DNA from 4 places in the Nicoliella sp. ESL1106 genome. Region 4 is predicted to be linked to each of the others. Evidence: riboswitches for the same ligand, from Rfam matches in the RefSeq annotation. Region 4 holds a riboswitch; each other region holds the start of a gene.
The links. A riboswitch is a leader RNA that binds a small molecule or an ion and turns the genes downstream of it on or off. The one in region 4 is predicted to bind thiamine pyrophosphate.
Positions count from the first base shown of each region.

Region 1: it holds a riboswitch for thiamine pyrophosphate, as region 4 does, so the genes downstream of both, thiW (energy coupling factor transporter S component ThiW) here and thiS (sulfur carrier protein ThiS) in region 4, are expected to answer to the same signal.
Region 2: it holds a riboswitch for thiamine pyrophosphate, as region 4 does, so the genes downstream of both, ACSVI6_RS07420 (uracil-xanthine permease family protein) here and thiS (sulfur carrier protein ThiS) in region 4, are expected to answer to the same signal.
Region 3: it holds a riboswitch for thiamine pyrophosphate, as region 4 does, so the genes downstream of both, ACSVI6_RS02585 (ECF transporter S component) here and thiS (sulfur carrier protein ThiS) in region 4, are expected to answer to the same signal.

Region 1 is NZ_CP196341.1:82,668-85,854, reverse strand. It holds gene ACSVI6_RS07245 (deoxynucleoside kinase) at 384-1,013, shown strand; TPP riboswitch at 1,075-1,167, shown strand; gene thiW (energy coupling factor transporter S component ThiW) at 1,246-1,758, shown strand; gene ACSVI6_RS07235 (NosD domain-containing protein) at 1,836-3,187, opposite strand, start outside.
Region 2 is NZ_CP196341.1:121,680-124,866, reverse strand. It holds gene ACSVI6_RS07430 (amino acid ABC transporter substrate-binding protein/permease) at 1-231, shown strand, start outside; gene ACSVI6_RS07425 (amino acid ABC transporter ATP-binding protein) at 228-956, shown strand; TPP riboswitch at 1,185-1,291, shown strand; gene ACSVI6_RS07420 (uracil-xanthine permease family protein) at 1,393-2,697, shown strand; gene ACSVI6_RS07415 (LuxE/PaaK family acyltransferase) at 2,700-3,187, shown strand, end outside.
Region 3 is NZ_CP196340.1:652,161-655,347, forward strand. It holds gene ACSVI6_RS02580 (ABC transporter ATP-binding protein) at 1-765, opposite strand, end outside; gene ACSVI6_RS02585 (ECF transporter S component) at 869-1,423, opposite strand; TPP riboswitch at 1,516-1,607, opposite strand; gene ACSVI6_RS02590 (D-alanyl-D-alanine carboxypeptidase family protein) at 1,782-2,798, shown strand; gene ACSVI6_RS02595 (HAD family hydrolase) at 2,891-3,187, shown strand, end outside.
Region 4 is NZ_CP196341.1:392,609-395,795, forward strand. It holds gene ACSVI6_RS08515 (amino acid permease) at 25-1,419, shown strand; TPP riboswitch at 1,566-1,659, shown strand; TPP riboswitch at 1,741-1,835, shown strand; gene thiS (sulfur carrier protein ThiS) at 1,884-2,081, shown strand; gene thiF (sulfur carrier protein ThiS adenylyltransferase ThiF) at 2,084-2,746, shown strand; gene ACSVI6_RS08530 (thiazole synthase) at 2,748-3,187, shown strand, end outside.

The DNA.
Region 1 (3,187 bases), 310 kb from region 4:
GTAAATAAGATATGAATGAGATGGAAGCTAAACATCACGCTAACTTAATACTTAAGCGATTGCAACCTTGGTTCAAAGGTCTTTTTAATACTAGATATCGTTTAATTTTGGTAAATGATCAATATGATCGTTGCTATAATTTTTATATGGAAATTAGCCGAAATCAAACGCTTACTAGGGTGGTTCCACTTCATGAAATTGATGATTACGACATGAATGCGTTGTTTTTAATTTTAAGATTTTTAAATCAAGAGTGTCACCTGTCGATTGAGTTTCGTAATTTCACAGCTCAAGAGGTAATCATTTTGAAACACTACTTCCACTAGGATATTATTAAACTGATTTGATATAATGGAAATAACTATTTAATGGGGGTGATCTTAATGATTACATTAGCTGGTACAGTTGGTTCTGGTAAAACATCATTAGCGCAGAAGCTAGCAGAACATTTAGATACGGATGCTTTTTTGGAACCCGTTGAAAGTAATCCAATTTTACCAAAGTTTTATGCAAATCCAAAAAAGTATGGTTTTCTTTTACAAATTTATTTTTTGAATAAACGATTGGAAATGATTAAAAAGGCGCAGACTCATCATAACAATGTTTTAGATCGTTCAATTTATGAAGACTCCGTTTTTACAGATGTTAACTATAAATTGGGTAATATTAACTTAACTGAAAAGAACGTTTATGATAGCCTTTTGAACAATATGATGCAAGAAATACCAAATTCCAACCGTAAGAAAAAACCAGACTTATTGGTTTTCATTGATATTGATATTAATCACCAATTAGAGCATATTAAACGGCGGGGCCGTGAGTTTGAACAGGTTAATAATAATCAACATTTATTGGATTACTATCAAAAATTACAGTTAGCATATCAACGTTGGTATGATAGTTATCGTGAAAGTCCTAAAATGAAGATTAATGGTAATCGTTATGATTATGTTAATAATACTGATGATTTAACTGAAGTACTTAGACAGATCGAATATCACGTTGTTAAATAATTAGTTTTGACTAATTTTATGCATTATAGTAGTATTGATTACGTTATAATAATTTAAAGTATAAATATTAATGGGGTGCCGATTGTTGGCTGAGATTATACCCATGAACCTGATCCAGGTAATGCTGGCGATAGGGATTAATCATAATTCAACCATAATAATCTCTATCTATTTAGATAGGGATTTTTTATTTTGGGACACTATTATTTATTTATACACAGGAGGATGAAGAATGGGTCAACAAAATCGAATTCAAAAGGTAACGATTTTGGCAATTATGATTGCATTGGATTTTGTGCTATCACCGATTTTCAGAATTGAAGGGATGGCACCAATGTCTAGTGTCTTAAACGTTACTGCTGCAGTAATGATGGGGCCAGTTTATGCAACGGTTATGGCAGTCGTGTGTGCATTGATGAGAATGTTATTTTTAGGAATCCCACCATTAGCATTTACTGGGGCTGTCTTTGGAGCATTCTTAGCTGGAATATTGTACTTATATAAGCGTAATACCTGGATGGCAATTATTGGGGAAGTAATTGGCACTGGGTTAATTGGCTCGCTAGCATCATATCCAGTAATGGTTTGGTATACTGGTACACATAGTCAATTGTTTTGGTTTGTATTTACACCTCGCTTTTTTGGTGGGGCAATTTCAGGATCAATCATTGCATACTTGATTCTCCTTAAGTTAGTAAAAACAAATCAATTTAAAAGGATTCAACGGTTATTCTTCAAAAATTAATTGCATTAAAAATTAAAAGCGTAGCTATGTCATTCATAGCTACGCTTTTTTGATGCTATTTAATTTGGTGTCTACCATTAATTGCCAATTGGAATATTGACGTTGGTAGGGTTATTACCATTTTGAAATTCATCATTGTTAATTGAATATAGCACCTTGTTATTACTTGCATTTCCGTTGATAACAACCTTGGAGTTTGATGTAGCTCCGTCAATTGTATCTAATTTAATCGTGTTATTATTGCCCCCCATAATTAACTCACGGGTGGCCTCAGATTCTTGTTCTGAAGTGAGGTGATTTCCTTGAAGGACATTATTATTTCCTGAGATGTAAACATCCCCGATTTTTTTATCAAAGCCCTTTGGATTGTCCTTATCACCACGAATATAAATCGAGTTATTAGATAGGGTGTTATAGTTCCCAGTAATATAGATTGCCCGACTATAGTATGATTGAATGTTATTGTTTGAAATCATAACATGATCACCGTTATTAACTTCAACATTGGTGAATCCATCTGGATAAATGTTGTTATTGGAGATATTTGCAGCATATGGATTGTCTAATTTAACAGAAATACCACCAGGTTGAGCACCGATAAAGTTATTAACAATTTTAGCTTGCTGTGACGCTCCTAGCAATTGGACACCATTGGTCAACTCTGAAATCCAGTTATCTCTGATATCTGGAGTATCGGCACCACTTAAGGTAATTCCGTAGGTAGCGTTTTTCATTGCTATATCATGAATTTTTAACCCATCAGAATCTTGTGGACCGCTTATTAGCGTTTGAATGCTGTTAGGATTATTACTACCGATCATATTGAGATGGTCAATTTCGATTCCGCTTATTCGAGGTGACTTGTTAGCAACCCCAATTTGAATCCCCGTCGTGTTACCATCAGCGATGATTAATCGACTACCACCCCCTGTAACCAACGTACCGTTTTGAGAATCAACATTAGAACGTAATCCCGCATTGATTCCTTTGATGCGAACATGGTTACTATCAATAACTACTGGTGTTTTAAGATAAAAGTCACCATTTGGAATTAAAATGGTTCCACCAGAAGATGGCATCTGGGAAATAATCTTGTTAATGATTGCTCCAGAATCAGTATTGGTATCGCCGCTTTTAACGCCGTAATCAGTTAATTTGTAGTAAACATCAGATAGGGCATCTTTACCATTTTGACCAGTATCACCCTTTGGGCCTTGAGCACCAGTGTCACCCTTTGCTCCATTTGCTCCAGTATCTCCCTTTACTCCTGGAGTACTCGTCCCAGCAGCACCGGTGTCCCCCTTAGGACCTTGTAGACCAGTTGCACCGATGTCCCCCTTAGGGCCTTGTAGTCCAGCAGTACCAGTGTCACCCTTAGGCCCCTGTAGTCCAGTAGCCCCAGTATCACCCTTAGGCCCCTGTTGACCAG
Region 2 (3,187 bases), 270 kb from region 4:
GGAATTAAGTTAATCATTCCATCATTCATTAACCAATTTATTATCACTTTGAAGGATACTTCAATCCTATCAATTATTGGAATTCTAGAATTAACCCAAACTGGTAAAATTATTATCGCAAGAAACCTTGAAGGATTTAAGGTCTGGACAATTGTTGCTTTGATTTACTTAATCGTGATCACGCTGTTGACCTGGTTATCTAAATGGGGTGAAAGGAGAACTAGATTATGATTAAAGTAGACGTTAAAAACCTAGTCAAGAACTACGGGAGCAACCACGTTTTAAAGAACGTTGACTTTCAAGTTCAAAAAAACGAAGTGGTCGTAATTATCGGACCATCCGGATCTGGGAAAAGTACGTTATTAAGAACCTTGAATAAGTTGGAAGAACCAACCTCTGGTTCCGTAATCATTGATGGGAAGGACATCGCAGACCCAAAGACCGATATGAATAAGGTTCGTGAAAACATCGGGATGGTGTTCCAACATTTCAACCTCTTTAACAATCTTTCAGTTGGTGACAACATCATGTTAGCACCAGTTGAGTTAAAGAAGGAAACTAAGGAAGAAGCTGCTGAACAAGCCAAGAAACTCTTGGAAGTTGTTAACCTTTCCCAAAAATTTGATGCAAAGGTGCAATCACTTTCTGGTGGTCAAAAACAACGGATCGCCATTGCCCGTGCTTTAGCCATGAAGCCAGACATCATGTTATTTGACGAACCCACCAGTGCCCTTGATCCAGAAATGGTTGGTGATGTTTTGCAAGTAATGAAGCGGTTGGCTAAGGATGGAATGACAATGGTGGTCGTAACCCATGAAATGGGCTTTGCCCGTGAAGTTGCGGACCGCGTGGTCTTTGTTGATGACGGTAAGATTTTGGAATCAGGAACGCCTGAAGAAATCTTTGATCATCCTAAAAATGCCAGATTACAATCATTCTTGGAAAAAGTGCTATAAAAAATAAATAATGAAATAACCATCTTGCGAATTTCGTAAGGTGGTTATTTTTTATGCTTTGATAACAATTTGGATGATGGCTAAATCAACTCTTTAGGAGGCGAATTGGTTGGTTCACTAAAAATAAAATAACTTTTTTGTTACTATAATATCCACTATTTTTTGAAACATTTATCTAAAAATGTCACTTTTGCTTGTTGTTTGATTATGCTATACTCAAATTACTTAATTAACTGCAAGGGGAGCCGTTCGGCTGAGACTAGGTTAATCAAAACCTTGACCCTAATGAACCTGATCTGGTTAGTACCAGCGTAGGAATGCAGCGGATATTTATGAAAACTATCCAATTCTTTTTGTGGTGCAAACTATCCAATTTTTTGTTGTGAATTGGGTTCTCAGTTTAATTAAGCCAAAATGCTTAAGGAGAGATGTTTTCATGAATAATGAACAGGAAAAGCAAAGTTTGGATCCCGCAAACTTAAAATGGGGGCAAACGTTTCTTGCAAGTATTCAACATATTTTTGTTTCAAATGTATGGTTAGATCCAATTTTTGTGGCTTCAACAGCTGGGTTATCACTGAGCTTATCGACTAATTTAGTTAATGCAATTTTTATTGCATCTGGGTTAGTAACGATTATTCAAGCCACTAAGTTAGTTCGCCTTCCAATTGTGCAGGGACCATCCGCAGCTTTTGATGCGTTGATGATCAATGCTGGAAAAACGGGGACGTTACCCGCAGCTGGCGGATCGATTTTACTAAGTGCGATCTTAGCCTTCTTTTTAGCGGTTACTGGTTTATTGTCCAAGTTAACTAAATGGCTTCGACCAGCGATCACTGGAACGATTATCTTTTTAGTGGGGGTCTCATTAGCTAGTTTTACACTAGCGGAATTTTTAGGTGGGGACCCGACTGCAGCATCATTTGCATCACCCAAGACCTTATTCGTAGCAATTGTAACCGCAGGAATCGTAGTCTTTTTATCGATTTTTGGAAAGGGTGCTTGGCATCGCTATTCATTTTTAATTGCATTGGTAGCTGGTGATCTGATTGCAGGATTGACTGGCATGATCAATCTATCAGCGGTTGGTTCTAAGCCGCTGTTCGGCTTACCACACATCTTGCCTTATGGGATGTTGAAGTTTAATTGGACCATCTTCTTAACGTTCTTCATTGCCTACTGTGTGGCGATTATTGAGGCATTGGGAGTATATGAAGCATCGGCTGATGTAACTAATACTAAGGTGGACCAAAAGAGAATGGAAAAGGGAATTGCTGGTGAAGCAGCGGGATCAATCTTGTCATCACTAATTGGTGGGTTCCCAACCACAGCATTTGCGCAAAACTTAGGAGTAATGAAGCTGACTGGAATTCATTCTAGAAAACCAATCCTACTAGCTGGTAGTTTGTTAGTGGTATTAGGCTTTATTCCAAAGCTAGGGGCCTTTTTATCTTTGACTCCCGCTCCAGTAATTGGTGGGATGTTCCTACCAGCAGCGGCCACGTTAATTACAACTGGTTTTAATATTTTAAAACGCGCTGAAAATAACGATACGAATAACTTAATTATTGGGTTATCGATTATGCTTGCAATCGGGATTCCAGCTTATGCTTCTGGCTATAATGGAGCATTAAAGCCATTATTAACTAATAACATTTTATTAGGAGCAATTTCTTCAGTTGTTCTTCACATTATCCTAGTGGCAATTCCTAAAGCATTTAAAAAGCAGGAGGCGGAATAGCAATGGTGCTATCAACAGTTGAAATTCAAAGAGAAGTTTTAGCGTTTATTGATCAATACGCAGTTGCGAATGCGAGCGAAAGTGCAGGGGCGTTTAATGAACTAGCGCTTAAAATATTTAACTATCAATTTGAAAATAACTTGCCGTTTAAAAAGTATGCCAAGAGTCAAAGAAAGACCCCGTTGTTAGTGCGGGATTGGACTGAAATTCCATTGATGCCAATTCAGGGTTATAAACGATTGACCTTATCTGCCACCCCGATTACGGATGATGAACCCGTGTTTATGTCGAGTGGAACGACCGATCCAACCCATCGGAGTCGTAATTATCACCCCACTTTTAAAACTTGGGATGCTTCGATGCGCTTTCCGTTCAAGAAATTTGTAATGCCTGATCATGATAAAATGCGGATCATTGGTCTATTTCCAGGTGAAGATATCAACCCTAATTCTTCACTGTCCAGATACGTTAGTAAGGCAGTCGAATTTTT
Region 3 (3,187 bases), on a different replicon from region 4:
GTTATTATCGGGAATCGGGAAGTGGACGGCCGCTAACTCTTGATTATCAAATGGTACTAATAGTTTTTGGACCTCTGCATTACTTAACTGTTGAATTTGAAATTGGTTGGGTTTCAGGTAGAAGAACGTATCGACAATGTTGTCGTAACCAGAAAGGTCATGGTCCACTAAGATGATCGTTTTATTCTTTTGATCACGTAAGCGGGTCAATTGATATAGCAGATCACTTCGCGATTGACGATCTAGACTCGCAAATGGTTCGTCCAATAAAATAACGTCGGAATCCATTGCGATGATGATGGCTAAGGCGACCTTTTGCTTTTCACCACCGGATAGGGCGTTCAAGTCACGGTGCTTTAACTTAGTGATGTTCACGAATTCTAGTGCATCATCGATTCGTTGGGGGATGATTTTAGGATCTAACTGTCTATTCTCAAGTGCAAATTGGAGTTCATCATATACGTTCGTCATCGTAAACTGTTGATTGGGGTTTTGAAACATCATTGACACATAGCCGCTGAAGTCAGTAGGGGCAATGTCTTTGATCTCCTTGTCACCAATTTTAATTTCACCAGTGTAATCACCATTGGCAAACTCAGGATATAAACCGGCAATTGACTTTAAAAGCGTCGATTTACCAGTTCCAGATGGTCCAGCAATCAAGCTAATTTTTTCGTTCGGAAAGGTTAGGTTCACGTCTTCTAATACTGGTTGTGAGCGATGCTGGTAGGTAAATGTAAAATGACTAACTGAAACGGTGGTCATGGTTAATTCCTCCTGGTAATTTAAAAATAAAGCACTTACAAGCTTGGCTTTATAAGTGCTTTAAATTCATTTAAATTTATGAAGCATTGAATCGTTAAAATGATTATGCAATGGCGTGGCTTCTGTTTAGGAGCTTCTTGATGGCCAATGGAATTGGGTCACTAAATACCCAGATTGAAATAAATCTAACGATGAATAAGAAGATCAACATTCCAAAACCGTATGCGTTGTATCCATTCTTGAACCAATCCCAAGTAAAAGTAATGATGGTAGTGAAGATACTACCTAACAATAATTGGAAGTGGCCGTACTTCTTGTAACCAGTAACTGCAAAACCTAATTCAGCTCCGGCACCTTGAATTAAACCTGAGACAACGTTCATAACTCCCCATTGGTCACCCAAGAACATTTCAACAACGGCTCCGGCAACTTCTGAGAAAATGGAAACACCAGGCATTCTGAAAATAGCCCCTGCTAATGGACCAGCAACGATCCAAAGACCAAGTGAAATATCGTTTGCTGCGGGAGCAAGACCAATTGGTGTTAAAACTAGTGTTAATGCGTTATAGATAAAACTAGTCAACCAGAAAATAACCCCACAGACAATTGCAATCAATGCAATTAAAATAATGTTTCTAAGACTCCATTTTTTAGACATGGAAAATCCTTCCCTTCAATAAATTAAACAATTATTTTAGATAGACAGAAAAAAGGGACCTCAAATACTGAGGTCCCCTTCGGAATATGTACACCATTGATAAAACGTTTCCCTCCACCAGTACGGACTGGATCAGGTTCAATGGGTATCATCTCAGCCAAAAAAGGCACCCCAAACATCTATCTATTTAATTAACTAGAACAGTATAACTTAATTTTTTCTTAAATGCAAGTTTGAATATTACAGGCATAAATCTTAAATAACACTTCGTTTACATTTATCAATAATCAATTGTTAATAAAGTGCTAAGGTGTTAACTTATTATTTAGGATATCGAAATCAGAGAAGGGTTGGTTAAATGGATCTTAAAAAGAATTTTAAAAAGATGGCAATTGTATTAACTGCTGTTGTCGGATTAGCATCAGCATCAGAAATTACTCCATTTTTAGATGTTGTTTCGACAAAAACAGTTAATGTCAGTGCTGATTATAATTATGATTATAACTATGACGATGGTGCATCAGGAATCACTACTAATAATATTGTTCCTGGAAACTATAAGATGAAGAATGCAGCGGCTGCAATTGCGATCGATGCTACGAACGGACAGGTCATCTATGCTAAAAACATTAATCAAAAAATGAAGGTGGCATCCACAGCCAAGTTAATGTCATTGTACCTGGTGGTTAGAAAAGCACAGGAGACGAATGGCTGGAATCAAGTCGTTGATACTTCTAATGCTGGCTTACGGAGTATGAGTTACAATAATAACGTTGGTGGTGGCTTTAAGCTGGTTGCTGGTCGTAAATATACCGTAAAACAGCTCTATCAAGCAGCACTGATCCAATCATCAAATGCAGCTACGATTGCATTGGGACAATGGGTCGCTGGCTCAAATGGTCAGTTCGTGAATATGATGAATAAACAAGCAAGGGCATGGGGAATTTCTGCGACCTTTAATTCACCATCTGGACTTGAAAATAATGATTTAGTTCATTATGGTTATAAGTATTCTGGTGGAGCCACTGCTGGGAACATGGTAAGTGCAAAGGCGTTGGCAGTAATTGCGCAACACGTTTTAACTTATTATCCAAAGGTATTAAATGATGCTAGCAGGGGTACGGCCAAGGTTGCGGGGCAAAACCTATATAACTACAACAACCTGCTTAAGGGGCGGACCTTCTATGATGCAAGTCTGCGCGTTGATGGTTTAAAGACCGGCTATACTCCAGCTGCAGGGCTATGTTTTGTTGGAACTGGCCAACTACCAGGGAAGCACCGCTTGATTACGATTACTTTGAATGATCCTTATGAATTTAGTGATCAACGTGATTTGATGAAGTACATTTATAAAAATTCATCCATTTACAATTAATCGTCAAAAATCTGCAAAAATGATATAATAATCACAATTAAAATTAAACTCACGGTTAAGACGTGAGTTTTTTATTTTCGGGAGGTTGCAAAATGACTAAATTGATCTTGGCTGATCTTGATCGTGATTTTTTATCCGCAGATGGTGAAATTAACGCATCTCGATTGTCCAAACAGTTAATGAATTTGGCAAAGCAAAATCTACACCTGGGCTTTATGACGGAAGCTCCGTATGCCAAAATGATTCAGATTTTTCATGGGATAAAGGCTCCCTTAGCGTTTATCTGCGAAGGGGGTGCTGAGACCGTTTTGAATCGCGTGGTTCGTGATGAAACGGTGATCGATTATGAAATTTGGAAATCAGCCCTAAAGTGGTTTCAAGCGCAACGC
Region 4 (3,187 bases):
AAATTGGTAAAGGATGTGTTGATCATGGCTAACTCAAACATTAAAGAAAATCCAGATGGAACTTACCGTTCATTGAGTAACCGACATGTGCAAATGATTGCAATTGGTGGCACGATTGGAACTGGGCTATTCTTAGGATCAGGGACGACGATTTCTAAAACGGGACCATCCATTTTGATCGTATACTTAGTCTTAGGATTGTTCTTCTTCTTGATGATGCGTGCAATTGGAGAAATGTTTTATTCAGATCCATCGCACCACACGTTTGTATCATTTATTACTAAGTATCTAGGACCTGCTGCAGGTCGATTCACAGGTTGGACCTACTGGATCGGGTTGGTGTTTGTCTGTATGGCTGAAGTAACTGCGGTGGCCACTTATGTACAATTCTGGTTTCCTAATCTGCCAGCATGGTTGATTGAAGTCGTCTTTTTGGCTGTTCTTTGTGGCTTAAACCTAGTGGCTGCGCGTCTGTTTGGTGAAACCGAATTCTGGTTCGCAATGATCAAAATTATCGCAATCGTTGCTTTGATCGTTACCGGGATTTTTATGATCTTTAGACACAGCGCAACGCCACTTGGTCATGCATCACTTGCTAACATTACTAATAATTTGACATTATTCCCCCACGGTTCATTTAACTTTATTTCTGCGTTTCCAATGGTATTCTTCGCCTTTCAAGGAATTGAATTCGTAAGTATCACGATTGGTGAAGCAAAGGATCCACGGCACGTGATCAAGAAGGCAGTTAATGAAACCTTACTTCGCATCTTACTATTCTACATTGGTGCATTGGTGGTAATTATGGGAATTATTCCATGGACTTCGCTTTCACCAGATAAAAGTCCATTCGTTCAAGTTTTCCAATTGGTTGGAATTCCAGCTGCTGCAGCTGTGATCAACTTTGTGGTTCTAACTTCTGCTGCTTCGGCATTAAATAGCTGTATCTTCTCAGCTGGGCGTCACTTTTACCAACTAGCGACTGAAGCGAAGGAAGGCAGCTTCATGAAGGAAAAGTTTGGTAAAATCTCTAATTCTGGGGTTCCGGCAGCTGCCATTTTACTATCAGCTAGTTTGGCATTGATCACTCCAATTATGAGCCTTAGTGCAGCGACTGGAGCAGTCTTTACAATCGTAACTGGTGCATCTAGTGATATGTATATCTTGGTATACGCATTAACAATGCTTGCACATCGGAAATATCGTCAATCAAGTGATTATATTGAAAATGGGTTTAAAACGCCTTGGTACAATGTTACCAGTCCGCTCACCATCGCTTTCTTTTTGGTAATCTTCGCTAGTTTATTCTTCATTCCCGATGATGTTGTAGGTGCCATTGCTGCAATTGTATGGGCAGTTGGATTTGGTGGATATGTATTGATTAGCCAAAGAAAATCAGAAGCAAGTATAAATGGATAATATTAAAAAATATCTTATTATCGTTCGATAATAAGATATTTTTTGTTGCTAGCTTTTTATCAAACTGTCCTAGGCTTAAAATTTTATTGTTGACAAATTTTTAAGCTTAGTGTTAATATATGGGTGTTCAAAATTAAATATTTATCACATTGTATCTGGGGTGCCAAGCAATTGGCTGAGATCATACCCATTGAACCTGATTTGGTTAATACCAGCGAAGGGAGATGCAGTTCTTTTATCGCTGATTAATTATCGAATAATTAGGACGGTTCTCCTGGGTTTTACTAGGGGAACCGTTTTTTATTTACAATTGTGATGATAATTTAAACACTGGGGTGCCAAGTAATTGGCTGAGATTATACTCATTGAACCTGATGTAGTTGATACTACCGAAGGAAGGGGTTTAATCTTAACTAGTGCGTTAAAAAACCTCCTTTCTTGGGTCTAGAAAGGAGGTTTTTACTTTGGTAACCATTAATGGAAAGCCAGTGGAAGCATTGGCGGGAAAACCGCTATCATTCTTATTGGCTCAATATGCTCAGCATCAAGATAACGTTGTGGTCGAATTAAACGGATCAATCGTCCATCGCAATGAAATCGATGGAATTACTTTAAATCCAAATGATCACGTTGAATTAATTTCGTTCGTAGGAGGTGGTTAGCAATGACGGTTCAAATTGATGGAATCAGTGTTGAAGATTTTTTTATGCAGATGAAGGATCGCAATGTTGACAACTCGTATCAGGCCCTAAAGAATGCACATGTTACGATTGCAGGTTCAGGCGGGTTAGGATCTAACATTGCAATTGCATTGGCGCGTTCAGGCGTGGGTCATTTGACCCTAATCGATTTTGACGATGTGGAATTAAGCAACTTGAACCGCCAACAGTTCAAGTTCAGTCAAATTGGGATGCCAAAGGTCACTGCATTAAAGCAAAATTTATTAGAATTTAATCCCTTTATTAAAGTGGATGCGATTAAAACAAAGGTCAGTGCTGAAAATATTGAGCAACTCTTTGCTGACTGTGACATTATTTGTGAAGCTTTTGATAACCCTGCTGCCAAGGCGATGCTACTCGATGGGGCGACCAGTGCTTTTCCAGATAAACCATTAGTAATGGGCAACGGATTAGCGGGGGTCCATGGTGCAAATCAAATTCAAACCAAACAACAATCCCCAAACGTCTACATTAGTGGTGATGGTCAGACGAGTGGATCAGAGGGATTGATGGCACCACGGGTAATTATTTGTGCCGGTCATCAAGCAAACGCAATTTTAAGATTACTCATGCAACTACCAGTGGTTGAAAATAAGGAGGAAATTTAACATGGCAATTAAAGACGATTTAGTAATTAACGGACACCATTTTACATCACGGTTTATCTTAGGTTCAGGTAAATATTCATACGACCTAATTGATGCTGCAGTTCATAATGCCAAGGCTGAAATTATCACAATGGCATTGCGTAGAACCGAAGCAGCAGCCGAAAATATCTTAAACTTTATTCCAGAAAATGTCACTATCTTACCGAATACTTCTGGTTGTAAAAATGCCGAAGAAGCAATTCGGATGGCTCGAATCGCGCGCGAATTAAGCGGCAGTGATTTCATTAAGCTAGAAGTGATTCCAGACAAAAAATACTTAATGCCCGATAATGCAGAAACGATCAAGGCGACTTCCATTTTAGCTGATGAAGGTTTTACCGTAATGCCATACTTCTTACCAGATTTAATCACTGCAAAGCGGTTAGTTGAAGCTGGAGCATC